DNA from 3 places in the Paenibacillus sp. FSL R7-0297 genome. Region 3 is predicted to be linked to each of the others. Evidence: riboswitches for the same ligand, from Rfam matches in the RefSeq annotation. Region 3 holds a riboswitch; each other region holds the start of a gene.
What was found. Region 3 has a riboswitch for cyclic di-GMP ahead of MKZ24_RS01315 (transglutaminase-like domain-containing protein). Riboswitches for the same ligand answer to the same signal wherever they lie in the genome.

Region 1: it holds a riboswitch for cyclic di-GMP, as region 3 does, so the genes downstream of both, MKZ24_RS32580 (PA14 domain-containing protein) here and MKZ24_RS01315 (transglutaminase-like domain-containing protein) in region 3, are expected to answer to the same signal.
Region 2: it holds a riboswitch for cyclic di-GMP, as region 3 does, so the genes downstream of both, MKZ24_RS16520 (thiamine pyrophosphate-binding protein) here and MKZ24_RS01315 (transglutaminase-like domain-containing protein) in region 3, are expected to answer to the same signal.

What each region holds. Positions count from the first base shown of each region.
Region 1 is NZ_JBBPAQ010000001.1:7,513,126-7,524,075, reverse strand. Features, by position in the region: gene MKZ24_RS32615 (oligosaccharide flippase family protein) at 1-182, shown strand, start outside; gene MKZ24_RS32610 (glycosyltransferase family 2 protein) at 419-1,273, shown strand; gene MKZ24_RS32605 (glycosyltransferase family 4 protein) at 1,260-2,450, shown strand; gene MKZ24_RS32600 (glycosyltransferase family 4 protein) at 2,447-3,586, shown strand; gene MKZ24_RS32595 (glycosyltransferase) at 3,688-4,788, shown strand; gene MKZ24_RS32590 (UDP-glucose dehydrogenase family protein) at 4,793-6,133, shown strand; gene MKZ24_RS32585 (sugar phosphate nucleotidyltransferase) at 6,824-8,197, shown strand; cyclic di-GMP riboswitch class I at 8,335-8,415, shown strand; gene MKZ24_RS32580 (PA14 domain-containing protein) at 8,429-10,840, shown strand.
Region 2 is NZ_JBBPAQ010000001.1:3,776,382-3,787,331, reverse strand. Features, by position in the region: gene serA (phosphoglycerate dehydrogenase) at 1-970, shown strand, start outside; gene MKZ24_RS16535 (hypothetical protein) at 1,009-1,365, opposite strand; gene MKZ24_RS16530 (helix-turn-helix transcriptional regulator) at 1,547-2,506, shown strand; gene MKZ24_RS16525 (methyl-accepting chemotaxis protein) at 2,626-3,876, shown strand; cyclic di-GMP riboswitch class I at 4,380-4,476, shown strand; gene MKZ24_RS16520 (thiamine pyrophosphate-binding protein) at 4,595-6,238, shown strand; gene MKZ24_RS16515 (carboxymuconolactone decarboxylase family protein) at 6,290-6,652, shown strand; gene MKZ24_RS16510 (hypothetical protein) at 6,853-7,203, shown strand; gene MKZ24_RS16505 (3-oxoacyl-[acyl-carrier-protein] synthase III C-terminal domain-containing protein) at 7,305-8,297, shown strand; one part of gene MKZ24_RS16500 (IS3 family transposase) at 8,402-9,354, opposite strand; one part of gene MKZ24_RS16500 (IS3 family transposase) at 9,354-9,735, opposite strand; gene glpK (glycerol kinase GlpK) at 9,977-10,950, opposite strand, start outside.
Region 3 is NZ_JBBPAQ010000001.1:313,966-324,915, reverse strand. Features, by position in the region: gene MKZ24_RS01335 (phospholipid carrier-dependent glycosyltransferase) at 1-1,859, shown strand, start outside; gene MKZ24_RS01330 (glycosyltransferase family 2 protein) at 1,944-2,921, shown strand; gene MKZ24_RS01325 (GtrA family protein) at 2,911-3,315, shown strand; gene MKZ24_RS01320 (class D sortase) at 3,485-4,138, shown strand; cyclic di-GMP riboswitch class I at 4,266-4,346, shown strand; cyclic di-GMP riboswitch class I at 4,420-4,500, shown strand; gene MKZ24_RS01315 (transglutaminase-like domain-containing protein) at 4,533-5,324, shown strand; rRNA gene MKZ24_RS01310 (16S ribosomal RNA) at 5,728-7,285, shown strand; rRNA gene MKZ24_RS01305 (23S ribosomal RNA) at 7,672-10,600, shown strand; rRNA gene rrf (5S ribosomal RNA) at 10,728-10,844, shown strand.

The sequences.
Region 1 (10,950 bases), 7.2 Mb from region 3:
GATTGTTCGGAGCGGGAGTGGCTATGCTCTCATCGGCAGTGCTGCGGTTCCTGTTCATTATTCTTAATATCAGATACAACCTGAAGGTTAAGCTTCCGCGGCTGCTTATTAACGCCCAGGACCTTCAGTGGCTGAAGACGACGATGAATTCGTATATTCGCAAAAAACCTATGGATGTGTAAGCGGAAAGTGAGCAGAGGCACGATGCGAACTGCCTTTCTGCTTAAATGAAAAAGGACAGTGTTTGGAGGAAAGTAGAGAAAATTTGGAGCTGGAAGAAGCGTCAGCGTTCGCCTTTGTCTTCCGATTTCAACCGCAGTCAGCGGTTAATCAAGGAAATCGGAAGACAACAGCGATCGGAAGCCCAAATTTTCTCGGATTGACGATAGACACTGGACTGAAAAAGGAGGATACCTTCATGGATTCAATGACAAGCGTGCTTGGCGGCCGGGGGAGTTACCCGATATCGGCGGTCATCATCGCTCAGGATGACGAAGTTCGAATCTCCGCGGCTATTCAGTCCTGCCAGTTGTTCGCCGACGAGGTGGTTGTAATCGACGGGGGCAGCAAAGACGGGACAGTCCAACTGTCCGAGAGCCTGGGATGCCGGGTGTATGTTAACCCATGGCCCGGATACGCGAAGCAAAGGGAATTCGGAGTGGAACGCGCCGTCCATGATTGGGTCTTCCTGATTGATACCGACGAAGTGGTCAGTGAAGAGCTGGCGCGGGATATTCTGGAGCGCAAGCCGGGACTTACGGATGCCACCGTAGCGTTCTCGCTATACCGGATTGGTGATTTTCTCGGCAAATGGCTGGATAAGGGTGAGTACCTGGTGCGGCTGTATAACCGCAAGGAGTATGGCATCCGTAACAGCCTGGTGCATGAGATGCCCGAGGTATCCGAGGAACGGACGGTGAAGCTGAACGGAACGCTGTGGCATCAAGGCTTCCGCAGCATCAACGATCATGTAGCCCGGTTCAACAAATACACGGATCTGGAAGCGCAAAGCGCCTTTGCCAGCGGCAAGCCGTTCAAACTGAGCCACTTGCTGCTGCGTCCGCCGGCACGTTTCCTGCAGAAGTATTTCGTGCACGGCTTATTCAAAAAAGGGATTTCAGGCTTCGCGGTATCGATATTCTGGGTGATGTATGAATTCATGGTCGGCTTCAAGCATTACGAATTACACAGCTCCGGTAAGCTGACCCGGCATAACACCCAGGGCCAGGCCGACAAGGAGAACAAAGGGGAGAGAAGCTATGTCGTACAATGACGGATTGAACATTATGACGACCGGCCTCAGCTGGCCCTCGTTACAGCCCGGAGGACTGAACACCTATTTCAAATCCGTATGTGAGCAGCTCTCCACACGGAACCTGGTGCATGCCCTGATCTGTAGTCAGGAGACACCGGCTACCCCAAAGGAACTGATCATCCATAACGCCGGCGATCCCAAGGAGACGATCTGGAAACGCAAGGATGCCTTCCAGCGCAAGGCGGCGGACCTGATGGGAGACGGCAGCGGGCGGATTGATATCCTCTATACCCACTTCGCACCTTACGGCATCGGACCGGCGATTGAAGCGAAGAAGCGGGGCATTCCGGTGGTGATGACCTTCCACGGCCCCTGGAATGAAGAGATGAAGATCGAAGGTCAAGGCATCAAGCACAAGGTGAAAACAACGATTGCCAAATCGATTGAACATAAGGCTTACAAGCTGGCGGACAAATTCATTGTCCTAAGCGATTACTTCCGGGGTATGCTGCATGATCTGCATGGGGTGCCGCTGCACAAGATCATCGTCATTCCGGGGGCGGCCAATGTGGAACGGTTCGTGCCTTCCACCAACCGGCTGGCGGTCCGGCGGACACTGAATCTGCCGGAAGGCGCAACGACCGTGCTGACGGTCCGGCGGCTGATGAACCGGATGGGGCTGCTGCAGCTGCTCGAAGCCTGGAAGCAGGTCGCCGAGCGGTTCCCGAACGCGATTCTGCTGATCGGGGGCAAAGGCCCGCTGCGCGGGGAGCTCGAAGAGAAAATAGCCGATTACGGACTGGGCAACAAAGTCCGGCTCCTGGGCTATATTCCCGATCATGAGCTGGCCTCCTATTATCAGGCGGCGGATATGTTCGTCGTTCCTTCGCAGGCGCTGGAAGGCTTCGGCCTGATCACCGTTGAGGCGCTGGCCTCAGGACTTCCGGTGATGGCGACGCCGGTCGGCGGCAACAAGGAGATTCTGCAGGGCTTCCGGCCGGAGCTGCTGTTCAAGAGTGCAGGCAGCGATGATATGGCAGAAGGCATGATTCATATGCTGAGCAACCGCAAGCTGCTGCCGGGCCGTGACGAATGCCGGAATCATGTGCTGGAGAAATATACCTGGCAGCATGTGGGCGATCAAGTGGAGTCCGTATTCCTCGAAACTTTGGGAAAGGGTGTGAGCGTAGGATGATCAAAGTCGCTTATATTGATCACACCGCCAAATGGAGCGGCGGAGAGGTTGCCTTGTTCAACATTCTCACCAACATCGGTGAACAGATTCAACCGCTGGTGATTCTGGCGGAAGAAGGCACTTTGGCCGAACGCCTGCGGGAAAAGGGCATCGATGTCCGCATTATCCCGCTGGATGAGAGCATCCGCAGCCGCGGACGCAACGCTGTGAACCTCGGTGCTCCGGCTGCTGCAATGAAGCTGTTGGCCTACGGCCGTAAGCTTGCTCCGCTGCTCAAAGAGGAGAAGGTCGATTGCGTGCATACCAATTCACTGAAATCGGCATTTTACGGAGCGGTGGCTGCCAAAAAAGCCGGGGTGCCCCTGATCTGGCATATCCGGGACCATATCGGAGCCCCGTACCTGAAGCCGGTTGTCGCCAAGGCGATCCGGCTGCTGTCACGCCTGCTGCCGAACGGCGTCATCGCCAATTCCCATTCCACACTGAATGCCCTGGAGCTGCCGCGGTCAAAGAAGACGCTGGTCGTTTACTCCGCTTTTGCCAAAGCGATTGGTGAAGGAATCGGCAAGCGGGACCAGAAGGACTTCAACGTCCTGCTGGTGGGACGCCTGGCTCACTGGAAAGGCCAGCATATTGTACTGGAAGCCGCCAAGGCCTTCAAGAATGACAGCCGGGTGAAGTTCTGGCTTGCCGGAGACGCGCTGTTCGGAGAAGAGGAATACAAACAGGAATTAATTCAGCAGATGCAGCAAGGCAACATTACCAATGTCAGCCTGCTGGGTCATGTAGATGATATACAAGGACTTATGAACAAAGCCGATTTACTGATTCACACGTCGATCACCCCCGAGCCGTTTGGCCAGGTCATCGTCGAAGGTATGGCGGCTGGACTGCCGGTGATTGCCTCCAATGAAGGCGGACCGGTTGAGATTGTAGTTCCTGGCGTAACAGGAATGCTGATCCAGCCGGGAGATGCTACTGTACTTGCAGACTCCATCACCTGGATGCTGAACCATCCCGAAGAGCGTAGACGGATGGCGGATAATGGAATGAAACGGGTGAAAGAGCATTTTGTCATCGAGAATACGGTCAAGGATATCGTAGCGTACTACAAAGGTCTGCTGGCGGTTACCTGACCTCGCGCTTGGACAATGCTTAAGACTTGCTTCACGATCCGTTTCTACCATGCGTTCACTGCATGATGATGCTGCTCCATAAAACTTTGAGGATGATTCACATGAAAATTGCGATAGCGCACGATTACTTAATCCAAATGGGCGGAGCGGAAAGAGTGGTGGAGGTTTTTCATCACATGTATCCGGATGCTCCGATTTTCACAACGGTTTTTAACGGAAGCCGCCTGACCGATAACCTCAAAGATGCGGATATCCGGGCCTCCTGGCTGCAGAAAATCCCCGGCGTGAAGCGGAATTTCAAAGGGGTGCTGCCGCTCTATCCGATGGCTGTCCGCGATTTGGACTTCAGCGGATATGATATCGTCCTTAGCTCCAGCAGTGCTTTTATGAAAAGCATCCAGGTGCCCGAGTCTACGTTTCATCTGTGTTACTGCCATACCCCCATGCGGTTCGCCTGGGATTATGACACTTACATGGAGCGGCAATCCAATTCAGGATTATTCAAAAGACTGCTTAAGGTATATATGCAGCGGCTGAAGAGCTGGGATCAGCGTACCTCCAAGAATGTAAACCAGTTCGTAGCCAACTCCTCCGTCGTGAAGACGCGGATTCAGAATTATTATCACCGGGATTCCGATGTCATCTTCCCGCCGATTAATACAGCCCGCTTCACCAGCTCCCCTACCATTGGAGATTATTATCTGATCGTATCCCGGCTGGTTTCCTACAAGCGGATCGATCTGGCGGTAGAGGCATTCAACCGTAACGGCGTGAAGCTGTACATCGTGGGAGACGGGCCGGACCGCAAGCGTCTGGAAGGCATGGCCAAGGATAATATCTCTTTCCTGGGGCGGCTGGAGGATGAAGAAGTGACAGGACTGATGTCGCAGTGCCGGGCTTTTGTTTTTCCCGGAGAAGAGGATTTCGGCATTACGCCCCTGGAGGCGAATGCTGCAGGAAGACCGGTCATCGCCTATCAGGCCGGAGGAGCGCTGGACACGATTATTCCTTACGTCAACGGCGTGTTCTTCCAGCACCAGGAAGTTGATGATCTGCTCCAGGCCATTGATGAAGCAGAATCCTATGCGTGGGATATCGAGCAGATTATGGGCCATGCACGTAAATTTGATGAGCAGGCGTTTATGGTCCAGTTCAAGCAGTATGTGGAACAGGCCTACGTCAATTTCCTAAAAGGAGGATGATTGTATGAAACTCGCAGTAATCGGTACCGGCTATGTAGGTCTTGTCTCGGGCGTATGCTTCACCCTTAACGGAAATCATGTCATCTGTGTCGATAAGGATGAGGAAAAAATCAAGAAGCTGAACCGGATGGAATCCCCCATCTATGAGCCGGGCATTGAGGCGCTGATCGAAATGAATCTCCGCGAGGGCAGGCTGAGCTTCTCGGCCGATCTTAAGGATTCGGTCCGCCGCTCCGACATCGTCATCCTTGCCGTAGGGACCCCCTCACTGCCGGGCGGTGAAGCAGATCTAAGATATATTGAAGGGGCCGCCATTGAAATTGCGCAGGCGATGGAAGGCTACAAGATCATCATGACCAAGTCGACCGTACCCGTAGGCACCAATGAGAAAATCCGCAATTTGATCGCTTCGCATACGAATCATCCCTTCGATATTGTCTCCGCCCCTGAGTTCCTCCGTGAAGGCTCCGCGATCCGCGACACGCTGCATCCCGACCGGATCGTGATCGGACTTGATAATCCTGAGCTTGAGCCTACGATGCGCCAGCTGCATCAGGGCTTCACGGACAATGTATTCGTCACGGATATCCGCAGCGCCGAGATGATCAAATATGCATCAAATGCGTTCCTGGCCACTAAGATATCGTTCATTAACGAGATCGCCAATATATGCGAAAAAGTGGGAGCTGATGTAACCGAGGTAGCCGAGGGCATGGGAATGGACCGGAGAATCGGGTCTACCTTCCTGCAGGCCGGCATCGGTTATGGAGGCTCCTGTTTCCCGAAAGACACCAATGCGCTGATCCAGATTGCCGGCAACGTGGACTACGAGTTCAAGCTATTGAAATCGGTGGTCGAGGTCAATAAAGGACAGCGGTTCATGATTATCTCCAAGCTGCATGAATCGCTTGGCAGCCTGCGCGGCGCAGTTATCGGCATCTGGGGCCTTGCCTTCAAGCCGAACACCGATGATGTCCGCGAGGCGCCTGCCCGCGAAATCGTTGAAGCGCTGGTAGCTGAAGGTGCTACCGTCAAGCTGTATGATCCGATTGCCGCCGATAACTTCCGGCGAGAGTACGATCACCCGCAGCTCCGCTGGTGCGGACTGGCGGAAGAGGCTGCCGAAGGCAGCGACGCAGTATGCCTCCTGACCGACTGGAGCCAGTTCAAGGATATCGACCTGCATCAGCTCGCTGGGAGCATGCGCCGCCAGGTATTAATTGACGGCCGCAACGTCTATACCAAAGAGCAGATCGAAGGAACCGGCCTGGAGTATCATTCCGTCGGACGCCCGCAGATGGGCGGCCTTAGCGGCTTCTCCGCCAGCGTTGCTGGCGCGATCTAATCGTCTAGCGGATATCCCGCAGCCTCCCCAGAAGTGGCTGCTTAGGGAAATTAGAGGGAAAAATCCCTTTGATTTCACTGGATGCGGGCTAAACGAGGAAATGAGGAGCATTAATGCACTTGATTCCACCGGATGCGGGCCAAACGAGGAAATGAGGAGCACAAGTGCACTTGATCCTTGCCCTACCCGCCGCGTGAGTGAGCGGCAAGCCCTTGGAACAAGAGTCTTGTGTCTTGGTCTTGTGAGAGTCTTGTGAGAATCTTGTGTTGCCCCCGCTGCTACGGCGAGCGGGAGTCCCTTGGAACAAGAGGCACTTAAGCATCTTTAAATCTTTCCTGCCGCGCAAGCATAGCGGCAGCCACGGTTCAATTGCCGCAACAACAAGCGGCAATAGCTGGATCTTTAGCCGGGAGCTTCGCCTGCGGGCGAAGCGAATAGCCCCAGCTGTTATGTAATGGAACGGAGAGGAATTTTGGAACTGTAGGAGCGTTAGCGTCCGCCTTTGTCTCTGGATTTCTACCGCGAAGAGCGGTCTAATCAGGAAATCCGGAGGCAACAGCGGCCGAAAGTCCAAACATTCCTTGCAGTGACTCTCATAACAGCCAGCGCATTAAGCTTTTCCGCAATCTGCAGCTCCCAATAACAATCCGATATTTTCGCGACATCACATAAACTTAGGAGGGTTCACTTATGAAACTAGTACTTCTATCAGGCGGTTCTGGTAAACGGCTCTGGCCCTTGTCCAATGATTCACGTTCGAAGCAATTTCTGAAAGTACTGGAAAGCCCGGCAGGTGAACCGGAATCCATGGTACAGCGGGTATGGAGACAGCTGCAGGAGACAGGGATGGCGGAATCGTCCTACCTGGCTACCGGCCGCAGCCAGGTAGAGATGATTCAGAGCCAGCTGGGCAGCGGGGTGCCGATTATCGTTGAGCCGGAGCGGCGCGATACCTTCCCTGCTATTGCATTGACTGCAGCATACCTGTATTCGATCGCCGGTGTTTCACCAAGCGAGACGGTAGCCATCCTGCCCGTCGACCCTTATGTGGAGTCGTCCTTCTTCGATACCGTTCTGCAGCTGGAGAGCACGATGCTGGAGAGCGGCGCCAATCTGGCGCTGATGGGCGTAGTTCCGGAGCATGCTTCCGAGAAATACGGCTATATCATTCCTACCAGCGCCGAAGCGGGAGCGAGCGGGTATCTGCAGGTCAGCCACTTCCAGGAGAAGCCGGACCGCAAGCAGGCTGAGGAGCTAATCAGTCGGAACGCCCTCTGGAACTGCGGCGTGTTTGCTTTCCGTCTTGGGTATCTGCTGGATATTCTGCAGCGCAAAGGACTGCCACTGAACTATGAGGAACTGCAGAAGCAGTATAAACTGCTGGCTTCCATCAGTTTTGATTATGAGGTGGTAGAAAAAGAAGAGAATATCGTGGTTCAGCCTTACGCCGGATTCTGGAAGGACCTGGGCACCTGGAATACGCTGACCGAAGAAATGACCAGCAATCATGTTGGCAAAGGTTTCGTCACTGCAGATTCCGAAGGCACCTGCCTTATCAACGAACTGGACATTCCGATCACCGTGATCGGGGCGAAGGATCTGATTATCGCCGCCAGCCCGGACGGAATTCTGGTTACGCACAAGGCGGAGAGCCCGCGCATTAAGGAAGTGCTGAAATCTTTTGAACAAAGACCGATGTACGAAGAACGCCGCTGGGGCCACTACAAGGTAATTGATTATGTGAAATATGCGGAAGGTAATGAGGTGCTGACGAAGCGGATCTTTATCTCTGAAGGTAAAAATATCAGCTATCAGCTGCATCACAAACGCAGTGAAATCTGGACCATTGTCAGCGGTGAAGCCAGCATTGTGCTCAATGAGAAAATGCATAATGTAAAGGCGGGGGATGTCGTACGGATTCCGGAAGGCACCAAGCATGCGATCCTGGCATTGACAGATATGGAATTTATCGAAGTGCAGACCGGCTCTGAGCTGGTGGAGGAAGATAACATCCGAATCACCTTGGATTGGGAAGATATCGCCTTGCAGCAATTTATTTCGTAGGTCTAATCTATCTATATAACCAATTGTTACAAATCCAAAACAGGTATTAAGAACCAATTATTAAGAAAAATTCATTTTTGCTCTAAATTAAAACTAAATAGAGACGATACTTACGGTAAGAGGGATTAATCCTTCCAATACGACAAAGGCAAACCTAATCGAAAGATAGGGACGCAAAGCTATAGGGCCTTCGCAAGAGTGGCAGCCTGGCTACCGAAAGGAAGATGGATTTTGATAACTTACCGTAAGTCTCGTTTGCTGTGCACTGTGCTGTCTCTGGCCCTTTTATTGACTGCAGTACCTCTGGGACTCGGCGGAATGCCTTCATCTGCAGAAGCTGCATCTAGTTCCAAAGCGCCCGTTAATCCGGAGGCTTCAACCGAAGCAGTCAGATTGCTGGACGATCTGTATTCTATCACTGGAAAAGGCATTATTACCGGCCAACATGACTATCTGGAAAGTCCGGACGAATTCAGCAACAAGCTGAAGGGAACCAGCGGACAATATGCTGCTCTTCACGGGTATGAACTGGGCGTAATTAGCGGGCAATCGGAAAGTACAGCAGCGGCGCAGCGCAGAAATGTTGTGAACAGCGCGATCAACTGGTATAAGGGCGGCGGCATTGTAGCCATGACTTTTCATGAGAATCTGCCCGGTACCGCATACCTCTGGTCCAATGTTCAGAAACCGCTGAGCCAGGCGGAATTCAATAAATATATTACTCCAGGTACAACACAGTACACTGCATTGATTGCAGATCTGGACAAAGTGGCAGTTTCACTTAAAAGCCTGCGGGATGCTGGTGTTCCCGTACTCTGGAGACCTTACCACGAAATGAACGGTAACTGGTTCTGGTGGGGGAAGAAAAATAACTTTGCTTCGCTTTGGAATATTATGTATGACCGTTTCGTGAACGTTCATAAATTAAACAACCTGCTGTGGGTATGGAACCCCAATGCACCCAATGCCTGGTCTGATCCTTATGCGCTGACCTATCCGGGGGCTGACAAGGTGGATGTACTCGCGGCAGATATATATGAGAACGATTATATGAATAAATACCATGACGGCCTGCTTGCCCTTGCGAATGGCAAACCGATTGCCATTGGCGAGAATGGACAAATGCCAAGCACGGCAAAGCTGCAGCTCTCCCAGAAAAATTGGGTATATATGATGAGCTGGGGAAAAATGCTGTATGAAACCAATACCGATGCTACCATCAAAAGCTTCATGAGCGACAGCTATACGGTGACCCGGGACGATTATAAAGCAGGCACATTTGCTCCGTCAACGCCGGTACCAACAGCAACGCCAACGCTGGTACCAACAGCAACGCCAACGCCGGTACCAACAGCAACGCCAACGCCGGTACCAACAGCAACGCCAACGCCGGTACCAACAGCAACGCCAACGCCGGTACCGACAGCAACACCAATGCCGGTACCGACTGCAATGCCGATCCCGACGCCCCCTGCTTCCAATGATACTGTGACGGCCCCCGTCGTTCAGAATGGTCTTCAGGGGGAATACTACAAGAACATGACGCTTTCGGGCACTCCGGTTCTGGTCCGGAAGGATGCGCTGCTGAACTTTAACTGGCGCCAGACAGCGCCGGATGCGAAGCTCGGAGTGGATAGCTTTTCTATCCGCTGGACGGGTCAGATCAAACCGACTTTCAGTGAAACCTATCAGATTATCACTACATCCGATGACGGTATCCGCGTCTATATTGACGGCACAGCTGTAATCAACAGCTGGACCAAACAGAGCGGTACCGAGCGTACAGGAAGCATAAACCTGCAAGCAGGCCAGCTCTATGATATCAAAGTGGAGTATTACGAGAATGCAGGCGATGCCAATATCCGTCTGATGTGGCAGAGTCCAAGCCAGGCGAAGGCAACTGTCCCTACAAGCGCGTTATTTGTGAACACGGCTGCTTCTTCAGCCAGCAAAGCAGGCTTGGATGCTCCGGCAGTGACTGCAACACCAGTACCAACAGCAACGCCATTACCAGTATCAACACCAACACCGGTGCCAACAGCGGCACCGACGCCAACAGCGGCACCGACGCCAACAGCGGCACCGACGCCAACAGCAACACCGGTGCCAACAGCGGCACCGACGCCAACAGCGGCGCCAACACCAACAGCGACACCAACGCCGACAGAAGGTTCAACGCCGGAGAATCTTACGGCGGAGGCTCCGGCGGTGAACGGGCTGGTTGCGGAATATTTCAATAATATGACGTTGTCTGGTGCCCCGGCAGTGGTACGTACCGATGCAGTGCTTGACTTCAACTGGCGTCAAGGCACGCCGGATGCCGCAATCGGCATAGATTTCTTCTCTGTACGCTGGAGCGGTAAGCTCAAGCCGCTATACACTGAGACTTATCAGATTTATACCACTTCAGATGACGGCATCCGCGTACGGATCAATGGTGAGCTTGTGATCGACAGCTGGATGAAGCAGAGCGGGACCGAACGCACAGGAAGCATAAGCCTGACAGCCGGTCAGCTATATGATATACAAGTGGAGTACTACGAGAATCAAGGAGATGCCAGAGCACGCCTGATGTGGGAGAGTCCGAGCCAAGTTAAGGCAACGGTTCCCGCGAGCGCACTGTTTCTCCCTTCCGCTTCCTAGGATCATACCCCCGCAGCTGTATTCATTATTGGCGCTGATACTGGTTAAGACGTTACAATTCTAAATCCTATAAAGTCCAATCTTAATGGCCCTGCTATTAGCAGGGCTAC
Region 2 (10,950 bases), 3.5 Mb from region 3:
AACCCGCCACATGATCTCCCGTCCGCAATTTGAAGTCATGAAAAAAGGAATGCGCATCATCAACTGTGCCCGAGGCGGTGTAATTGATGAAATGGCACTGGTTGAAGCTATCGACAGCGGTATTGTTGCCGGTGCTGCGTTTGACGTCTTTGAGAAAGAGCCGCCGGAAGCGGATCACCCGTTCCTCTCGCATCCAAAGATTATCGTGACCCCGCATCTGGGCGCTTCGACCGTTGAAGCCCAGGAGAATGTTGCGATCGATGTATCGGAGCAAGTGCTGCATATTCTGCGTAACGAGCCGTTCATTAACGCCGTGAACATCCCTCCGGTTGCTCCTAGTGTAATGAACAAGCTGCAGCCTTACTTCACCCTCGGCGAGAAGCTCGGCAGTTTCGTGACTCAGATTACGGATGGAGCGATCCGTGAGATTCATGTGGAATATGCCGGTGACCTCTCCGACGTCGATACACAGCCGCTGACCCGCTATATTGTCAAAGGCGTGCTCTCCCGCCATTTTGCCGGGGATGTTAATATTGTCAACTCCATGCACCTGGCAAAGACGCGTGATGTTAACGTAGTAGTAACCAAAGCTTCCAAAACCAAAGGCTTCACTAACCTCATTACCGTTACACTCAAGGCTGAGCATGACGAAGAACGCCTGGTTGCCGGAACCCTGCTGCAAGGCTATGGCGAACGGATTGTGCAGGTTAACAAATTCCCGGTAGATATCGCTCCGGAAGGTCATCAGATCGTCATTTCCCACAACGATAAGCCGGGTATCATCGGACTCGTCGGTACACTGCTCGGTCAGAACGACGTCAACATCGCCTCCATGCAGGTTGGCCGTAAAATTGTCGGCGGAGCTGCAATTATGCTGCTGACCGCTGACAAGGCTGTTCCGCAGGATGTACTAGTCAAGCTCGCCGGATTGCCGGAGATCAATACTGCGGAAGAAATCACTCTGCTGTAGCTGAAGAACGCAGGCTTATGTTCTTGGAATACCTGAGTTCAATATAAGCGCACCAAAAAACACTCTTGAGGAATGCCGGCACGTGCCGGCATTTCAAAAGAGTGTTTTTTACATCTTGCGGCTTCGGGGTTATTCCGGAATATTAAATATGGGGCCCCCCCGCCCCTCTGTGTCTGTATACACATATTTCTCAACCCAGACATCCCCACCTGCTGAGGTCTGCCTGTCAGCTGCATCACCTCAGGATCAGCAGCGAGCGCTGCGGCAGCCCGGCCGGTGTACGCCGTAGTCTCACTGGCCTGCAGCTCCTCTACCTCCTGCCAGTGCTCTTCATGCGTCTTCATGCTCTCCAGCACCAGTTCTGTACGCATCCAGCCAGGCGATAAGGGAATCACAGCGATCCCAGCCGCAGCTCCCCTTGCACCAACGGCTCACTTTATTAATATCAACTCTTATATATGACATCAACTGACATATATATATGATAAACTTAAAATATGTTCTGCTTAAGTGGAAACGGCTTTGCCGTTCCTGAATAATCAGAAAAATCTCTTTATAACCAGGAGGTCTTCATCCATGAGAGCAGACCGTTTATTATCCATTCTGCTGCTGCTGCAAAGCCGCGGTAAAATAAGCTCCCGCGAGCTGGCACAAACGCTGGAGGTTTCCGAACGTACCATCTTCCGGGATATGGAGTCACTGAGCATCTCCGGCATTCCCGTGCTGGCAGAACGCGGCCGGGAGGGAGGCTGGAGGCTGGCTGAGGGCTACCGGACCTCCCTGACAGGTATGAACCCTAAAGAGATTGGTGCGCTGCTGCTGCCGGCAGACCCGGCCATTCTGCAGGCGCTGGGAATTCAGGCGGAGTTCTCTTCCGCTGTCCGTAAGCTGCAGGCCGCTGGTGCAAGACAACCCGCTGCAGCTTTCAGCCTTCTTAATGAGCGTATTCATATTGATGGTGCGGGCTGGCATCCGTCGGGCGAAACCTATCCCAGTCTCACTGCATTGCAGGAGGCTATATGGGAGGACCGAAAAGTGATAATCAGTTACATGCGCGGGGAGGAGAGATCAGAGCGGCTGATTTCACCCTTTGGACTCGTAGCCAAACGTGGTGTCTGGTATACCGTGGCCGAAACAGGCGGTGAAATGCGGACCTACCGGGTATCCAGAATAAGTAGTGCTGAAGTCACGGATGAATATTTTAGCAGACCCCATGATTTCAATCTGGCTCATTTCTGGGAAGCTTCTACTATGGCATTCAAATCTGCATTGCCCCGCTATCCTGCCAAGCTGCTCGTGAAGGACAATATAATGAAGGATCTCAAACAAGAACGTTATGTTTCCGTACTACTCAAGGAGCATTCACCCTTACCCGGCTGGTACACAGTCGAAGCCGAATTCAATACGCTGGAGTCTGCCTGCAGGATCATCTTATCCCTAAGCCCGGGCATTAGAGTTACCGCTCCGGCAGAGCTTGCTGACAATGTTGCGACCACTCTGCGCGAAGCGGCTGCATTATATGCAGACAATGTGTAAACATACTCTTTTTGAACAGCCGGAAAGAATTATGTCAGTTCTTACAATAGACCGATTACGCTTTAATCCCCTATAATATTACAATACACAATATTTATTTCTAGGGGGAACTATAGTCTATGGACTGGATGAACAAGCTGCCGTTAAAACAAAGAATCGTTGCCGGATGTTACCTGGTCGCCGCTTTATTCGCTGTCCCTGTATTAATTACGCTCATCGCAATGGGCAAGGTAATTATCGGTATTATTCTGATTGCGGTATTGGCTGCACTGACCTACCCGCTTGCGCGCTTCATTGAGAGAACGCTTACATCTTCATTTGAGGATATCTCCAATGTGACGCATACGATCGCCAAAGGCGACTTCACCAGCCGTGCAGACGAGAACGGATCAATGGGCGACATCAGCCGCTCCTTCAACACTATGATCGATAAATTGAAGAAGATCCTAACCGATGTTTCACAGCTTACCCGCCAGGTTATGGATGCCAGCCGGGGTATTGAGGACAAGAACCAGAACCTTAAGATCGTAATGACACAGGTAGCCTCCTCCTCCAACGAACTTGCCCTGGGTGCGAATGAAATCTCGGTAGATATTGCCGACATGACGGAATCGATCAAAGATATCGAAACTAAAGTCTCCAATTATACGAACTCCACCAAAGAAATGAATAAACGCTCCACCCATACGCTGGAGCTGGTTGAAAAGGGACGCCAGTCCGTGGACACTCAAGCCGAAGGCATGCGGAAGAATATCCAGGCTACGCAAAAAGTAGCAGATACGATCGAAGCACTCTCACAGAATGCCCGCGGGATTACCATGATCACCAAGACCATCACGGAAATTGCCGAACAAACCAATCTTTTGTCACTTAACGCCTCTATTGAGGCTGCACGCGCAGGTGAACACGGACGTGGTTTCGCAGTAGTAGCCCAGGAGGTCCGCAAGCTTGCCGAAGAATCAACCGCCTCCACCAAGGAAGTATTCGGGCTGGTCCGTAGCATCGAGGCCGATATCAAGCAGGCTATCGATAATATCGCTATTAATGAAGAGGTTGTTCAGGTGCAGAACGAGATGATTACGGAGACCGCACATATTTTCGCGCAAATCGTACATAGTGTGCAATACATAACCGAGCAGATCTCCTCCTTCTCCGCAGAGAGTGATCTGATGCTGGAGAGCGCGCTCAAGATCTCTGGAGCGATAGAGAATATCTCAGCCATTACCCAGGAGACAGCAGCAGGTACCCAGGAGGTATCCGCAGCGATGAACGAACAAATTCATGCCCTGCAGTCCGTAGCGGAAGAGACCGATAAAATGACACAATCTGTCTTCCAGCTGCAAAAAACAATCCATATTTTCAAATTCTAGCAGCAGCCCAAAGAGACCTTTTCCACAGAGCAGTCTGAGGGAAAGGTCTCTTTTTGGCATGAAAAAAAAGATTGTGATGTAATATTCACAAAGTGTTAAAATAGTGCATAACGTAAAAAAACCGCCTTTGCACTTCTTTACTGCTAATTCTTTATTACTAATAAACTAACATAATTTCAAATTTTAATTACCCATTTCTTAAGACCTATTCCGGGGTTCTACCAGCCTATAATTTTAATACATCCGCATGGTTTCATGAGGTTCCTATAATGTTATGAGGCTTATGGCTTATGCAGATTAACCCCTGCTCTTTTTCCGCATTTGCATTATAAGACTTTGGCCTTCCAGACGCATCCATTTTCAAAAGTTTGAATATCTATTATTTCATCTCCTATTACTTCTGAATATTCGCCAAATTTCGCGTTTTGTTGCACAAGGCTTATTGACAAAAGGCGAGCGAGGAATATATTGTAAAGGAAAATTATCCTTCGCTGTATTGATAACAACATAAGAGGCAAAATTCACCGAAAGGGAATGACGCAAAGCCATGGATCTACAGTCTCACTTTTCCGGTGAGATCATGACAGCCAGGTTGCTGAAAAACTATGAACCCCCCGGGAATCCGGTTCAGTAATGGTGATTCGTGCAACAGGCCTGTGCTCCTATTTCGAGTACAGGTTTTCTATTGCTAGCATACAATCAAAAAACAACTTGTGGGGTGGATGTTCTGAAGACAGTTGCAGATTATATGGCGGAAGCATTACGCGATCTTGGGGTAACACATTCTTTTGGTATTATTGGCAAGTCCATTTGTCCTATAGCCCTCAAGCTTGTTGACTATGGCATTGAGTTTATTCCCGGCCGACATGAGTCCAGCTCCGGCTTTGCAGCAGGCGGCTATGCACTGAAAACAGGCAGTCTCGGGGTAGCCTTCGGCACCTCCGGTCCAGGCGGAACGAACCTGCTAACCGCAGCAGCACACGCCAAAGCCAACAATCTCCCGGTACTATTCATTACAGGCCATCAGTCCATTAAAGAGCTGGGTATTCCCCAGTGTCAGGATTCTACATCCTATCTCTCTGATTTGGCGGACATGTTCAGACCAGCCACTCTTTTCAGCAAGCTGGTTGAACGCGGCGACCATTTCAGTACAATTTTCAATCATGCCCTGTCTATCGCCCTTGGTGACAAGAAAGGACCTGTTCATTTATGTATTCCGTTTGATGTTCAGACCGAGCGCCTTGAAGAATGCCGGATTGTCCTGCCGCAGCGGGAAAAGCTCGTCAGCTACGCCAACTACGAACGGTTCATTTCAGCGATCAATGCTTCCAGCAGACCTCTGATCATTGCGGGTAAAGGGGTTAACCGCTCCGGTGCGCACAAGGAACTGGTTCAATTGGCCGAGACGTTCAACATACCTGTAGTAACCTCTCCCGGCGGTAAAGGAGCCATTGCTGCGGATCATCCGCTCTATCACGGTCCTGTGGGCGTTGGGGGATGTACGCACGGGGATGAGATGTTGAACAACAGTGATCTGTTTATCGTGCTTGGTTCGCGTCTGAGTGATATGACCATATGCAATCTGAAGAGGGAGAATCATCCGGATCAGCTGATCCAGTTCGATGTTGATCCTACTTTTGTTGGTAAAATACTGACTTCCCGCACTCTTTCCGTCGGCGGCGATTTGCGTGACAACCTGGAGCTGTATCTCAGCAAGGTTGATCCGTCCACCATAACCAGACGTGAAACAGAGATCTCCAATCATTATACTGAAGAGCTGCCAGTGCTGCCCAAGCTCTCGCTGGCTTCGGTAATGAGCACGATGAGCGATTTGATTCCATACAACAGCAGTGTGTTTGTTGATGACGGCAGCCACGGCTTCAATGCGGTCAAATGGTTCAACGTGAAGAAACCGGGGAGCTTTGTATTTGATGCCTACTTTGCCTGCATGGGGAATTCAATCGGCATGGCCATCGGTGCCAAAACTGCTTCGCCGGAAGAGACGGTCTTCTGCATTACCGGTGACGGCTGTTTCATGATGCTCGGAACTGAAATTAACACAGCGGTTTGCAAGAATATCCCGGTTATTTTCATCGTTGTGAACAATATGCAGCTGGATATGGCACTTAAGGGTATGGAAAAAACAACAGGACGTATCGATGGAACCATTTTCGAAGTCCCTATGGATGCAGTGAAATTTGCTGAGTCCCTGGGAGCCGCCGGCTTCCGCGCAGAGACGCAAGAGGAGTTTGCCTCTGCAATCAGCCAAGCAGTTGAACTTAACCGCGTAGCCGTTATTGAGCTGTTGACCGACCGTGACGAAATGCCTCCTACGGCCCACCGTACACTGGATCTCAACTAGGCTGTAATTTACTGATTCTCTAACTTACTATCAGGAGGCAAACAAGTGAATATGAACGTAGACAGTGGACTGGATCATTTCACCAATCTTTCCGGGGACTATGGGGCCAAAGCCCTAGCTCCTATTAAAGAGCATTTTCCCGAATTAGCCGAGTATATCATGGGCAATGCATACGGTGATATTTTTCAGCGGACCACCATCGGCTCTGACTGGAAAGAAATTGCTGTCATCTCTTCTTTGATCACCATGGGACAATTTGAGCAGTTGGGTGTTCACTATGTAATGGCGCTTCGCGTGGGGATGACCGTAGATCAAATCAAAGGTATCCTGCTTCATCTGACACCTTGTATCGGCGCACCCAGAGTGATCTCGGCGTTCAATGTTCTGCTGCAGACGCTGGAAGATATTCGTTAATTAATAGCATAATATTACATCATTCGACTTATGTATTGCGTAATCAAGAAAGTTCTGGTTATAATGAAGGCAAAATATCCCAAAACCAAGTTCACTTTGTCGAATATCGTCGCAGGAACGTAGTTTTTCGGGATATCAACATGATGAATCATCAGGTCACTCTGAATAGTCATGCAATTTAAATTACGGGAGAGATGAACATGGGACAATTTATTTTGAAAACGGACACTGCGAAGAAAGTAATTAACATCGAGCTGGAAGGAACCTTCTCGAACGAGGACGGTCTTAAATCGATACAAGCCTATCAGCAGACCATCAATCCGATCAACCCATCCGAATATGCACTGGATATCGATTGCCGCAAGCTTAATGTAACCGCTCCAGATGTGGTGCCGTTGCTCGAAGGCTGCTTCATCATGTTCAAGGCAGACGGCTTCCAAAAAGTGAGCCTTACCCTTGAGAATAACCCTATTCTCAAAATGCAGCTGGCGCGTCTGGGCCGCAAAGCAGGACTCGAAAACCTGGAAATTACGTCTACCGTACAAGCTTAAGTTAACTTATTGTTAAACCATTATTAGCGGTTTGAAACGCAAGATTCGCTCACGAAACGAAGTGTATGCTTACGGGCTACAAAACTTTTAGGAGGTTTACTATGGCAGGGATTCGCATTAAGGACATTGATATCTATCATCCAAGCAAAAGAATCGGCAATGACTTCTTCATTCAGCACTTCGATGAGAAGGGAATTGATATCCGTGGCCTGCTGGCTGCTCTTGGCCGTGAAAACCGCTACAGTATCGACAGCAAGGATGAGAACTCCCTGACAATGGCTTTTGAAGCCGCAAGCAATGTACTGGACAAGACCGGCCTGACCGGTGCAGACATTGACCTGATCGCTTATGCAAGCCAGACTCCTGAATATATTTTCCCAACGAACTCATTGATGATTCACCGCCTGATTAATGGTGCATCGCACACGATCTGTATCGACAGTAATGCCAACTGTGCAGGAATGACTGCCTCGGTTGAACAGGTCAGCCGTCAAATGATGGCGAACCCGAGAATCCGCCGTGCACTTGTCATCGGTTCTGACTACGTTGCCCCGCATGCGGACAAGAATGACCCGGTATATTACGCCAACTTCGGCGATGCAGCTGCTGCGCTCATTCTGGAGCGTGACGAGAATTCGGTAGGCTTCATCGATTCGATCTATCAGACCGACACCTGCGTCTACGGTAACTCGCTGTTCCCGGCGGAAGGTTTAGCTAATCTCGGACGTACAGGTGTGGCTGCAGGAGAATTCAATGTGAAGTTCATCCCGTTCGATGATTCCATCTGTGTGGATGCTGCTTCAGAATCAATCAACACTCTGCTCAGCAATAACGGAATCGCACCTGAATCCATCAAGGCCGCCTGCTTCTCCCAGTTGTCACTTCCGAACATCAAGGCCGTTTCCGGCAAAACCGGAATTGACGCTGATGCAGCCGTCTACATCGGGGATGAATTCGGCTATACCTCCACCAGCAGTCCGTTTATCGCCCTGCACAAAGCAGTGACTACCGGACAGCTTGAACGCGGAGACAAGGTCCTGTTCTGGACAGTAGGCGCCGGATGGCAGAACGTCGCTCTTGTAATGGAGTATTAATCTTAGCTGTTGAACTTATAGTTTCTCGTTGATATCCAAACAGCCCGCAGCAGAACTTGAACTGTGACCCGATTTGAGGACGGTTTAAAAGAAATACCCTAGAGCTAGCTCGCAAGGAGATGACTTCTGAATTCGTCAGGAGTCATCTTCTTTAATGTCCATTGGTATCGCTCGGAGTTATAGTAGGCAATATATTCCGAAACACGAGCCCTGACTTCTGTGAGATTCTGACAATCTCGAACGCTCATTTCATCTTTCATATGCCCAAAGAACGACTCCATCGATGCATTGTCCCAACAGTTCCCTTTACGGGACATAGACTGTTGAAAACCTGCCTGCTCAATTTGGAGACGAGTTTTAGGATGTGTGTAGTGCATGCCCTGATCGGAGTGGAAAATGGCTTCTGGATGAAGATTTCCATCAAGCCGTTCCAGCAGACGCCGAATGGTTTTTTCAACGAGTGGTAACTCTAGTGTCCCTGCTACACAGTCAGCAAGAATTTGCCGGGTTGCTCCATCTTTTATGCACGAAAGATAAGCCCACTGTCCGTTTCCGTACCGCAGATAGGTGATATCGGTTAGAAAGACTTTCTCCGGCTCTTTCTGGTCAAATTGGCGTTTCAGTAAGTTTGCGCAGGTCTGATGCTCCTGCGTTGCCTTTGCCATCTTACGGTACGGATTAGCTTGCCGTAAGGCTGCGACAAGGTTAAATTTACGCATTAATCGGCGAATCTTCTTGTGATTCATGGTGACACCGCTGAGATGCTCCAAACGCATCTTAATCACCAAAGCGCCAGCTCTTCCTTGTAATGCGTTGAAGTGTTGCTTAATAAGAACAAGGTCGCGCTCGTCGTCGGCTGCACGAAGTTGACGCCTTTGCTCGGCGCCCAGCCATCTGTAATAGCCACTGGTGCTCACAGCGGCGACTCCACATAGATAACGAGTCATACGGCTTAATCCATGGGCTCTCAGGGTGTGATAAATGATTTCGTAGCGCTCCGAAGGTGTTAAGGTTTTCCTTGGTTCCGTTCGAGCGCTTCGAGCTTTTTTAGAAAGTCGACCTCAGCTTCTAGTAATTTAATCTTCGCCTTTGCGCGCTTCAGTTCTTCGTCAGCAGACAAGGCACATGCAGGCTTTCGTCCAGCGCTGCCTTTGCCACGCCGTTCTTCCAGTAGTCCTAGTTCACCATATTTAGCAAAGCTATCTCTCCAGCGTTTCAAACTATGCTTTGGTTTTTTAGAACCGATGAGATTTAGGTCAAAGCCCGCCTTAAGAAATATTTCTGACGGGGGTGTCCCCTCGTTGTAGGCCTTCACTGCCGCCAACTTAAACTCAGCAGTATACGAAATATTCGTCTCGGATACTCGCTGAACATTTGGATTCTTCTCTAATCTTCTAATGATATCTTCCGTAAATAGGGTTCGATTTAAATTTCCCACAGTCTTATCCCGCTCCTTTTCCAATATTCTGATTAAAACACAAAAGACCCACAAGAAGGTCACTTTTTTCAAAGTGTCTTTCTTGTGGGTCACAGTTCAACTTCTGCCAGCGGGCTGTTTCTTTATGTATACTTCAGGTTTCGACTCACCTCAGACAGAACCTGCAGCGTTCATCCTGCCTAAGGTGAATCTATCCGGTTCATTCGGTAAGCGCAGGCTGCCATATCAGCAGCTGTTCTCGTTACCTCTGTCCTTCATGCTTCTCCCAGCCCATTGTCCGGGACACCGCGTCCTGCCAGGCGTTGTAACGGCGCTCACGCTCTTCCGTCCCCATCTGCGGCGAGAATACCTTCTCGGCCTTATTGAAGCTCTCCAGCTGCTCCCGGGTCCATATGCCGGAGGTAAGGCCTGCCAGCAGCGCAGCACCGAGCGCTGTGGTCTCCGCATACGTTGTACGGGTTACGTCGCTCCCAAGAATGTCCGCCTGGAACTGCATCAGCAGATTATTACGCACGGCGCCTCCATCCACTCTCAAGCCGCTGAGCGGCATGCCAGCGTCTTTTTCCATCGCCCCGATGACATCGCGGGACTGAAAGGCCAGCGACTCCAGTGTTGCGCGGACCAGATGTCCGGCAGTCGTTCCCCGGGTCAGTCCGAACACGGCACCCCTGGCATACATATCCCAGTAGGGTGCACCAAGGCCGGTAAAGGCCGGTACGACCACAACCCCCTCACTGTCCTCCACCTCACTCGCCTTCTCTTCCGAGTCGGCTGGGGCTACGATCAGCCCCAGGCCCTCCTGCAACCATTGTACCGCTGCTCCAGCCACGAACACACTACCCTCAAGGGCATAATAGAGTTCGTCTCCCATGCCCCAGGCTACCGTGGTCAACAGGCCATGACTCGAAGTCACTGCCTCAGTCCCTGTGTTCATCAGAATGAAACAGCCTGTGCCGTAGGTGTTCTTGGCGCTGCCTGCCTCCAAGCAGGTATGACCGAACAATGCCGCCTGCTGGTCCCCAAGCACAGAACGGATGGGGATGTCTACACCGAACCACTGCTTGTCTGCAGCCCCGAAGTCCCCGCCGGACATCCTCACTTCAGGCAGAATCGAAGACGGAATACGCAGCGCTTCGATCAGGCCGTCATCCCATTTGCGCTCATGCAGGTTGTAGAGCATGGTACGTGAAGCATTGGTAACATCCGTAGCGTGCA
Region 3 (10,950 bases):
CTACGCAGGCTGAATTTGAAGCAGATGTGCGGCTTGCAGAGGGGATTCAGCCCCTTGCCAAGCAAGAACGGCGTTCCCCGCTGAAGCTGCAGCGCAGAGACTGGATCTGGATGATCGCCATAACGGTGCTCTATGGAGCGCTTGCGCTTTATCATCTGGGGGACAATAAGTCGCCTGAAACCCTGTGGGAGCCTGCCGCCAGCGGCGAGAGCTTCTATGTGGATCTGGGGCAGGCCCACCAGCTGGAGCGGGTAAATATCTTCGGCGGTGTCGGCACGGGCAAGTTTCAGCTGGAGTTCAGCCAGACTCCGGATAATTGGAGCAGCCCGCTGGATGTGAGCGAGGATGTCGGCAATGTCTTCATATGGAAAAGCCAGCCGCTGAACGTATCGGCAAGATACGTCAAGCTGACAGTCACCTCTCCGGGCTTCACCCTGAATGAAGTGGCGTTCTATGGCCAGGAGGCACCGAAGACGCCTCTGCCGATTGCCGGAGTTACACCGGATGCCGCTGCTGCCGCCAAAAGAGGGGAACCAGCCCATCTGTTCGATGAGCAGTCCTTGATCCCGGAAAATTCGAATTTCATGAACAGTACGTATTTTGATGAAATCTATCATGCGCGGACGGCTTATGAACATTATCATGATATTGTCCCTTATGAGAATACGCACCCGCCGCTTGGCAAGCTGCTGATCGGTGCCGGCATGGAGCTGTTTGGCGTTAATCCGTTTGGCTGGCGTATCATCGGCACGCTGTTTGGAATTGCTATGCTACCGCTGATCTATATTATGGCGATGCGGCTGTTCCGGAAGACTACGTATGCTGCATTAGCAGCCGGACTGTTCGCCCTGGACTTCATGCATTTCACCCAGACGCGCATCTCGACGATTGATGTATACGGCGTATTCTTCATTATGCTGATGTTCTATTTCATGCAGCGGTATTATACGATGAACTTCTACCGTATGCCGCTGCGCACAACGCTGGTTCCGCTGTTCTGGTCCGGACTGTTCTTCGGAATCGGAGTGGCCTCCAAGTGGATTGTCCTGTACGGAGGGGCAGGACTTGCGGTGATGCTGGCACTGGCGCTGTTTGAGCGGTATAGGGAGTATAAGGCTGCAGGCCGTCTGCTGGCTGAAGGCAAGCTGACCGGTCAGGGGCTCAAAGCGGCCTGCCGGACAGCGGACCAGTCCTTCTGGAAGAACACCATCATCACTTTGGCCAGCTGCATCCTATTCTTTATTGCTATCCCGGTTATCATCTATAGCCTGTCCTTTGTACCGGCGCTCTCTGCTTCGGCGGAAGGCTTCACCATTAAGGGACTGATTGATGCCCAGAAAAATATGTACAACTATCACAGCCAGCTTGTAGCAACGCATCCGTTCGCCTCCTCCTGGTGGGAGTGGCCGTTCATGAAACGTCCGGTCTGGTTCTTCAGCGGCGGTGAAGGATTGCCGGAAGGCAAGGCCAGCAGCATCGTGACCATGGGGAATCCGCTCATCTGGTGGACAGGAATCTTCGCTATGCTGGCAGCCGTGTGGTTTACCGTGAAACGCCGGGACAAGAATCTGTACATGATCTGGATCGGGTTCTTCTCACAGTATGTTCCGTGGATGCTTGTGCCGCGTGAGACGTTCCTGTACCATTATTTTGCGATGGTGCCGTTTATGATTCTGTCGGTTGTCTATATCCTGAAGCTGCTTGACAGCAGATTCGGCGATGCTAAATACCTGCGGTATGCCTATGTGGCTGCAGCAGCCATCCTGTTTGTAATGTTCTATCCGGTATTATCCGGAATGCAGGTTAATAGCAGTTATATAAATACGGTACTGCGGTGGTTCCCTTCCTGGGTATTCTAGGGGGCACTATTTAATGAGGCACAGATGCTTAAAAAGTCAGTTTTATTGCGGGGGATCTCGTAGAAACTTATAGGAGGAACTAAGGTGAAAGCCAGATACAGTGTGATTGTCCCCATGTTCAATGAGGAGGAAGTCATTCAGGTAACCTATGAGCGGCTCAAAAAAGTAATGGATGGTTGCGGCGATTCCTATGAACTGGTTTTCGTCAATGACGGCAGCCGGGACCGTACGGCGGAGATCATGCGCGAGATCAGCAGCCGGGATGAGCATGTCAAGCTGATCGACTTCTCCCGTAATTTCGGCCACCAGGTGGCGATTACGGCTGGTATGGATTATGCCGAAGGCCAGGCAGTCGTGGTGATTGACGCAGACCTCCAAGATCCTCCTGAGGTTATTCTGCAGATGATTGCGAAGTGGAAAGAGGGCTACGAAGTTGTGTATGCCAAGCGGTTGAAGCGTCACGGGGAGACTTTATTCAAGAAAGTCACCGCTAAGATCTTTTACCGCCTGCTCAGCAGTATGACCAGTGTTGAAATCCCTACCGATACCGGGGACTTCCGGCTGATCGACCGTAAAGTCTGTGATGTGCTGCGCGGTCTGAAGGAGAAGAACCGGTACGTCCGGGGTCTGGTGAGCTGGGTAGGCTTCCGGCAGACCATGGTAGAATATGTGCGGGAGGAGCGCTTTGCCGGGGAAACGAAGTATCCGCTCAAGAAAATGATCCGGTTTGCGCTCGACGGCATCACCTCCTTTTCCCACAAACCGCTCAAAATCGCATCCTATATCGGATTCTTTCTGTCCTTTTCCAGCTTCATCTATCTGTTCCTGGTATTGTTCCAAAAAATCTTTACCTCCTGGACCGTACCCGGATGGGCATCTATAGTTGGCGTGAACCTGCTCTTCAATGGGATTGTGCTGATGCTGCTGGGGGTAATTGGAGAGTATATCGGACGGATCTATGATGAGTCGAAGGACAGACCGCTCTATATTGTGCGTGAGACCAAAGGCTATCCGGATGCGGAAATAGAAGACACGCGGAAGGAAAGCGATTATGCCAGATAAGAGATGGAGTGCGGGGTTCATCCAGTTCCTGAAATTCAATGCGGTAGGCCTGCTGAATACATTGGTTGACTTTGCTGTATTCACACTGCTGCATTCCCTTGGGATGATCAATACCCCTGCGCAGATTATTTCCTATAGCGCCGGTACGGCCAACAGCTTCTTCTGGAACAAAAAGGTAACCTTCCGTGACAGGGACATCGGCAATAAAGAGGGCTTCGACCGGATGCAGCTGGTCAGGTTTATCGTGCTGAACCTGTTGGTGCTGGTTATATCGGTGCTGCTGATTCATATATTGACCGATTCTCTCGGTATTCAAGTGCTGATCGCCAAAGTGCTGGTCACATTTGTTACGGTAATCATTAATTTCTTCGGAAGCCGGAAGTGGGTATTCTGAAAATATATGAATTTATATGCTTGCTGCTATAAATTACCTTCTATTTCTCGCTGAAACGGTACCGTCCTTAAAAAGGACGGTAAAGTCGTTTCTACTTGTTATATAGAAGCATTGCTTCTTAATTATTCCGGAAGGGTATCATCTATTCTATATTACGGAGGCGATTGTCATGCGGAAATTATCCTATTTGATTATACTTGCCGGGGTGCTAATTATGCTCTATCCCAAAGGAAGCGAATGGTACAATGACCGTCAGCAGCAAAAGCTGCTGGAAGAGGCTGAACAGGCCTACAGTGAAATCGTTCCGTCTGCCTCAGCTCCGGCCAGTGCTGATCTAAGTAAGCCTTACGCGGAAGTAACCCAGCTGCTGGCAGATGAGTCGGCTGCGGAAGAGCCTGAACCCTCTGCAGCGCCTGAGATTGAAGTCGGAGGCAAGGTGATGGCGATTATCAAAATCGACAAAATAGATCTGAAGCTGCCTGTACTGGAAGGCGCCACCAAGGCGAATATGAAGCATGCAGCTGCGCATATGAAGGAGACGGCTCCGCTCGGCGCTACTGGCAATGCTGCGATTGCAGCGCATAGATCAAGAACTACGGGAAGGCTGTTCAATAGATTGAATGAAGTCGGAGTGGGGGACGCTATTTCCGTTACAACCGGTAAGCAGGAATACAATTATGTAGTTTATGATGTAACTATTGTGGAACCGACCGATGTATCCGTATTGAAAGGGAATGAGGATGACAAGATTCTTACACTCATTACTTGTGATCCGCTGGTGAATCCAACGCATAGACTTATCATTCACGCAAAGTTATCCTGATGTTTGTAGAATGATGACGGAAAAATTTAAAATACTTAAAATTTTTATTTGTTTTCGCAGAAATCTAGTGATTTAGGTCTTGATAATAGAAATAGATATGGTAAGATATAACTATATAAAGCTAATACACGATAAACGGCAAACCTATCGAAAGGTAGGGACGCAAAGCTAAAGGGCCTTCCCGTAAGGATGGCAGCCAGCTACCGAATGAAGAGGCTTTTTTTGTTTGTTCTTATTGTATATCTAGCATTTTATGGTAGAAGCAAGGACAGATAAAGCTTATACGATAACGGCAAACCTATCGAAAGGTAGGGACGCAAAGCTAAAGGGCCTTCCCGTAAGGATGGCAGCCAGCTACCGAAAGGGGTTTTATCCAATGAAGAAGTTCTATCTAATGTTGGTTACACTATTCGTAGTGGTTACGTCGATGCAGACAGGTACAGCTCAAGCTGCTAATGCAGATGCAGGCTGGTTGAACATAGGTCAACTGGATCAGGGTGTTATCGGAGTATCTTATAATGTTCCTAAGGATAAGAAGATTAAGCTGATGATCACCAAAGACAATAACAGCTACACTTACAACTTGTACACCTCCAAACCAACTGAAACATTCCCGCTGCAACAAGGTAACGGTTCATACAAGGTTTCCGTACTTGAGAACACTACCGGCAACAAATACAAAGTAATTTCTTCCGAGACGGTAGATCTTAGCCTGAGCAACGCCAACGCAGTATATCTGAGCTCCGTACAGAATGTTAAATGGAGTTCTTCCGATAAAGCAGTTCTGAAAGCAGCACAACTTACACAAGGTTTGACATCAGATGAAGACAAAGTGAAGGCTATCTATAATTATATCGTTGCCAATGTGAAGTATGATTATTCCCTGGCTTCCAGTGTAACTACAGATTACATCCCTAACAACGACAGTACTCTTGTTTCCAAGAAAGGAATCTGCTACGACTACGCTTCCTTATTCGCTACTATGCTTCGCAGTGAAGGTATTCCTACCAAACTGGTTATGGGTAACACAAGCTATGTGACGTCTTACCACGCTTGGAATGAAGTGTTCCTTAATGGCAAATGGGTAACTATTGATACTACAGTTGATGCTGGACTTGCCAAGAACAGCAAAACAGCAGATCTGGTTAAAGTAGCAAGTAAATATACTGCAGCTAAGTTCTACTAAGAGCAGATGCATTTATAGTTTCATTGAGGATAACCCGCTTAATTATTAAGCGGGTTATTTTTATTTAGGAAAGGGTTGCTTTTTAGTAGAGAGATAGGGTATTATAAGTAAGCGTTGTTGGAGCGGCAAACTTAATGAGAAATGACTTAAATAAGTGAATTCAAAATAAAGCTTGCATTACTCGGATGAACGTGATATATTATAAGAGTTGCTGGTGACGCGGTAGTCGTCGTTGACAACAAGCTTGATCTTTGAAAACTGAACAACGAGTGAGTGGGAGATCGCTTCGGCGAGATCCAAAAATGATGAGTTTCACAGCGTCTTGTACGCTTTAGAAACTTCATCGTGAGAATGAAAATTCTCGTCAGATGTTTCAAAATGAGCAATCGCTCTTTCTAAATACAATTTGGAGAGTTTGATCCTGGCTCAGGACGAACGCTGGCGGCATGCCTAATACATGCAAGTCGAGCGGAGTTCATTTGAAAGCTTGCTTTCAAATGAACTTAGCGGCGGACGGGTGAGTAACACGTAGGCAACCTGCCCTCAAGACTGGGATAACTATCGGAAACGGTAGCTAATACCGGATAATTTCTTTCCTCTCCTGAAGAGAGAATGAAAGGCGGAGCAATCTGCCACTTGGGGATGGGCCTGCGGCGCATTAGCTAGTTGGTGGGGTAACGGCTCACCAAGGCGACGATGCGTAGCCGACCTGAGAGGGTGAACGGCCACACTGGGACTGAGACACGGCCCAGACTCCTACGGGAGGCAGCAGTAGGGAATCTTCCGCAATGGGCGAAAGCCTGACGGAGCAATGCCGCGTGAGTGATGAAGGTTTTCGGATCGTAAAGCTCTGTTGCCAGGGAAGAACGTCCGGTAGAGTAACTGCTACCGGAGTGACGGTACCTGAGAAGAAAGCCCCGGCTAACTACGTGCCAGCAGCCGCGGTAATACGTAGGGGGCAAGCGTTGTCCGGAATTATTGGGCGTAAAGCGCGCGCAGGCGGTCATTTAAGTCTGGTGTTTAAACCTTGGGCTCAACCTGGGGTCGCACTGGAAACTGGGTGACTTGAGTACAGAAGAGGAAAGTGGAATTCCACGTGTAGCGGTGAAATGCGTAGATATGTGGAGGAACACCAGTGGCGAAGGCGACTTTCTGGGCTGTAACTGACGCTGAGGCGCGAAAGCGTGGGGAGCAAACAGGATTAGATACCCTGGTAGTCCACGCCGTAAACGATGAGTGCTAGGTGTTAGGGGTTTCGATACCCTTGGTGCCGAAGTTAACACAGTAAGCACTCCGCCTGGGGAGTACGGTCGCAAGACTGAAACTCAAAGGAATTGACGGGGACCCGCACAAGCAGTGGAGTATGTGGTTTAATTCGAAGCAACGCGAAGAACCTTACCAGGTCTTGACATCCCGATGAAAGCATTAGAGATAGTGCCCCTCTTCGGAGCATCGGAGACAGGTGGTGCATGGTTGTCGTCAGCTCGTGTCGTGAGATGTTGGGTTAAGTCCCGCAACGAGCGCAACCCTTGACTTTAGTTGCCAGCAGGTAAGGCTGGGCACTCTAGAGTGACTGCCGGTGACAAACCGGAGGAAGGTGGGGATGACGTCAAATCATCATGCCCCTTATGACCTGGGCTACACACGTACTACAATGGCCGGTACAACGGGAAGCGAAACCGCGAGGTGGAGCCAATCCCAGCAAAGCCGGTCTCAGTTCGGATTGCAGGCTGCAACTCGCCTGCATGAAGTCGGAATTGCTAGTAATCGCGGATCAGCATGCCGCGGTGAATACGTTCCCGGGTCTTGTACACACCGCCCGTCACACCACGAGAGTTTACAACACCCGAAGTCGGTGGGGTAACCCGCAAGGGAGCCAGCCGCCGAAGGTGGGGTAGATGATTGGGGTGAAGTCGTAACAAGGTAGCCGTATCGGAAGGTGCGGCTGGATCACCTCCTTTCTATGGAGAATCGTTTCCTGCAACGGAAACATTCAAATCGGAAGCTAAAGCTTCCACAACGAACCTTAGGGTTCAAACACTCACTCGTTGGTCAGTTTTGAGAGTTTAAGCTCTCATCTTTAAACGGTCTGAATTTTCGAACATCACAGTCGTGATTGTCCCGAAATTTCAGCACCTTGATCCTTGAAAACTGGATACCGAAACGAATTTGCGTTTTAGAACATCTTTTAGCTGAAACTTGTGTAAGCAAGTTGAAATAGTTATTAGTGCAGAACGAAGGTTTTCGATTGTGCAGCGACCTTTGGCTTTGAATGTGTTGGTGAATGGAGTAATCCATGAGCAGCATTCAAAACAAGAGGAGCAAGCAAGCGAAACACCGGAGTGACGGTTAAGCTAATAAGAGCACACGGAGGATGCCTAGGCGCCAGGAGCCGACGAAGGACGTGGCGAACAACGAAACTGCCTCGGGGAGCTGTAAGCAAGCTTTGATCCGGGGGTGTCCGAATGGGGAAACCCAGCTGTGGTAATTCGCAGTTACTCGTATCTGAATACATAGGATACGCAGAGGCAGACCAGGGGAACTGAAACATCTAAGTACCCTGAGGAAGAGAAAACAATAGTGATTCCGTCAGTAGCGGCGAGCGAACGCGGAACAGCCTAAACCAAGGGGCTTGCCCCTTGGGGTTGTGGGACGTCTCACATGGAGTTACAAAGGAATATGGTAGGTGAAGAGGTCTGGAAAGGCCCGCGATAGAGGTAAAAGCCCTGTAGCCTAAACTGTGTTCTCTCCGAGACGGATCCCGAGTAGTGCGGGGCACGTGAAACCCCGTATGAATCCAGCAGGACCATCTGCTAAGGCTAAATACTACCTGGCGACCGATAGTGAAACAGTACCGTGAGGGAAAGGTGAAAAGCACCCCGGAAGGGGAGTGAAATAGAACCTGAAACCGTGTGCTTACAAAAAGTCAGAGCCCTATTACTGGGTGATGGCGTGCCTTTTGTAGAATGAACCGGCGAGTTACGTTTAACATGCAAGGTTAAGTCGAGAAGACGGAGCCGCAGCGAAAGCGAGTCTGAATAGGGCGAATGAGTATGTGGACGTAGACCCGAAACCGTGTGATCTACCCCTGTCCAGGGTGAAGGTGCGGTAACACGCACTGGAGGCCCGAACCCACGCATGTTGAAAAATGCGGGGATGAGGTGGGGGTAGCGGAGAAATTCCAATCGAACTCGGAGATAGCTGGTTCTCCCCGAAATAGCTTTAGGGCTAGCCTCGGTGAATGGAGTGGTGGAGGTAGAGCACTGATTGGGTGCGGGGCCCGCAAGGGTTACCAAGCTCAGTCAAACTCCGAATGCCATTAACTTCTTGCCGGGAGTCAGACAGTGAGTGCTAAGATCCATTGTCAAAAGGGAAACAGCCCAGACCATCAGCTAAGGTCCCCAAGTGTGTGTTAAGTGGGAAAGGATGTGGAGTTGCACAGACAACCAGGATGTTGGCTTAGAAGCAGCCACCATTGAAAGAGTGCGTAATAGCTCACTGGTCGAGTGACTCTGCGCCGAAAATGTAACGGGGCTAAACACACCACCGAAGCTATGGCTAGATACTTTGTATCTGGGGTAGGGGAGCGTTGTATGTAGGTTGAAGGTGTACCGTAAGGAGCGCTGGACAGCATACAAGTGAGAATGCCGGTATGAGTAACGAAAAGATCAGTGAGAATCTGATCCGCCGAAAGCCCAAGGTTTCCTGAGGAAGGCTCGTCCGCTCAGGGTAAGTCGGGACCTAAGGCGAGGCCGAAAGGCGTAGTCGAAGGACAACAGTTTGAAATTACTGTACCACCGTAATCCGCTATGAGCGATGGGGTGACGCAGGAGGGTAGTGACGCGGACTGATGGATATGTCCGTCTAAGCAGTGAGGCTGATGTGTAGGCAAATCCGCACATCAATAAGGCTGGGCTGTGATGGGGAGCGAAAATTGTAGTAGCGAAGGTCATGATCTCACACTGCCAAGAAAAGCCTCTAGCCAGGAGAAGGTGCCCGTACCGCAAACCGACACAGGTAGGCGAGAAGAGAATTCTAAGGCGCGCGGAAGAACTCTCGTTAAGGAACTCGGCAAAATGACCTCGTAACTTCGGGAGAAGAGGTGCCTCGGTAGGGTGAATAGCCCGAGGGGGCCGCAGTGAAAAGGCCCAAGCGACTGTTTAGCAAAAACACAGGTCTGTGCGAAGCCGCAAGGCGAAGTATACGGGCTGACGCCTGCCCGGTGCTGGAAGGTTAAGGGGAGTGGTTAGGGGCAACCCGAAGCTGTGAACCGAAGCCCCAGTAAACGGCGGCCGTAACTATAACGGTCCTAAGGTAGCGAAATTCCTTGTCAGGTAAATTCTGACCCGCACGAATGGCGTAACGACTTGGGCGCTGTCTCAACGAGAGATCCGGTGAAATTTTAATACCTGTGAAGATGCAGGTTACCCGCGACAAGACGGAAAGACCCCATGGAGCTTTACTGCAGCTTGATATTGAATTTGGGTACGATCTGTACAGGATAGGTGGGAGCCGTAGAGGCAGGAGCGCAAGCTTCTGCGGAGGCGCCGTTGGGATACCACCCTGATCGTATCTAGGTTCTAACCTAGTACCCTAAGCGGGTACGGGGACCGTGTCAGGCGGGCAGTTTGACTGGGGCGGTCGCCTCCTAAAGAGTAACGGAGGCGTTCAAAGGTTCCCTCAGAATGGTTGGAAATCATTCGCAGAGTGCAAAGGCATAAGGGAGCTTGACTGCGAGACCTACAAGTCGAGCAGGGACGAAAGTCGGACTTAGTGATCCGGTGGTACCGCATGGAAGGGCCATCGCTCAACGGATAAAAGCTACCCTGGGGATAACAGGCTTATCTCCCCCAAGAGTCCACATCGACGGGGAGGTTTGGCACCTCGATGTCGGCTCATCGCATCCTGGGGCTGAAGTAGGTCCCAAGGGTTGGGCTGTTCGCCCATTAAAGCGGTACGCGAGCTGGGTTCAGAACGTCGTGAGACAGTTCGGTCCCTATCTGTCGTGGGCGCAGGAAATTTGAGAGGAGCTGTCCTTAGTACGAGAGGACCGGGATGGACGTACCGCTGGTGCATCAGTTGTTCCGCCAGGAGCATGGCTGAGTAGCTACGTACGGACGGGATAAGCGCTGAAAGCATCTAAGCGTGAAGCCCCCCTCAAGATGAGATTTCCCAACTAGTAAGACCCCTTGAAGACGACGAGGTAGATAGGTTGGAGGTGGAAGTGCAGCAATGCATGGAGCTGACCAATACTAATCGGTCGAGGGCTTATCCAAATTTCTTAGAGCGCAGATTCGTTTCGGATTCAGTTTTCAGGCGATCAAGCCTGTACGCCATGAAATTCATTCACACATCCGTGATGAACCGAATTTCAAGCGGCAGCGTCTGTTTCACAGACGCATGTTTGGTGGCGATAGCGGAGGGGTTCCACGCGTACCCATCCCGAACACGACCGTTAAGCCCTCCAGCGCCGATGGTACTTGGACCGAAGGGTCCTGGGAGAGTAGGACGCCGCCAAGCACATGAAGCCATTGTTGAGCAATCGACAATGGCTTTTTTGTGTCCTATAGAGAATAGTATTACAATTACTTAGGGCCCTATTTCTGGTGCTGCTTGTGAATTTTGT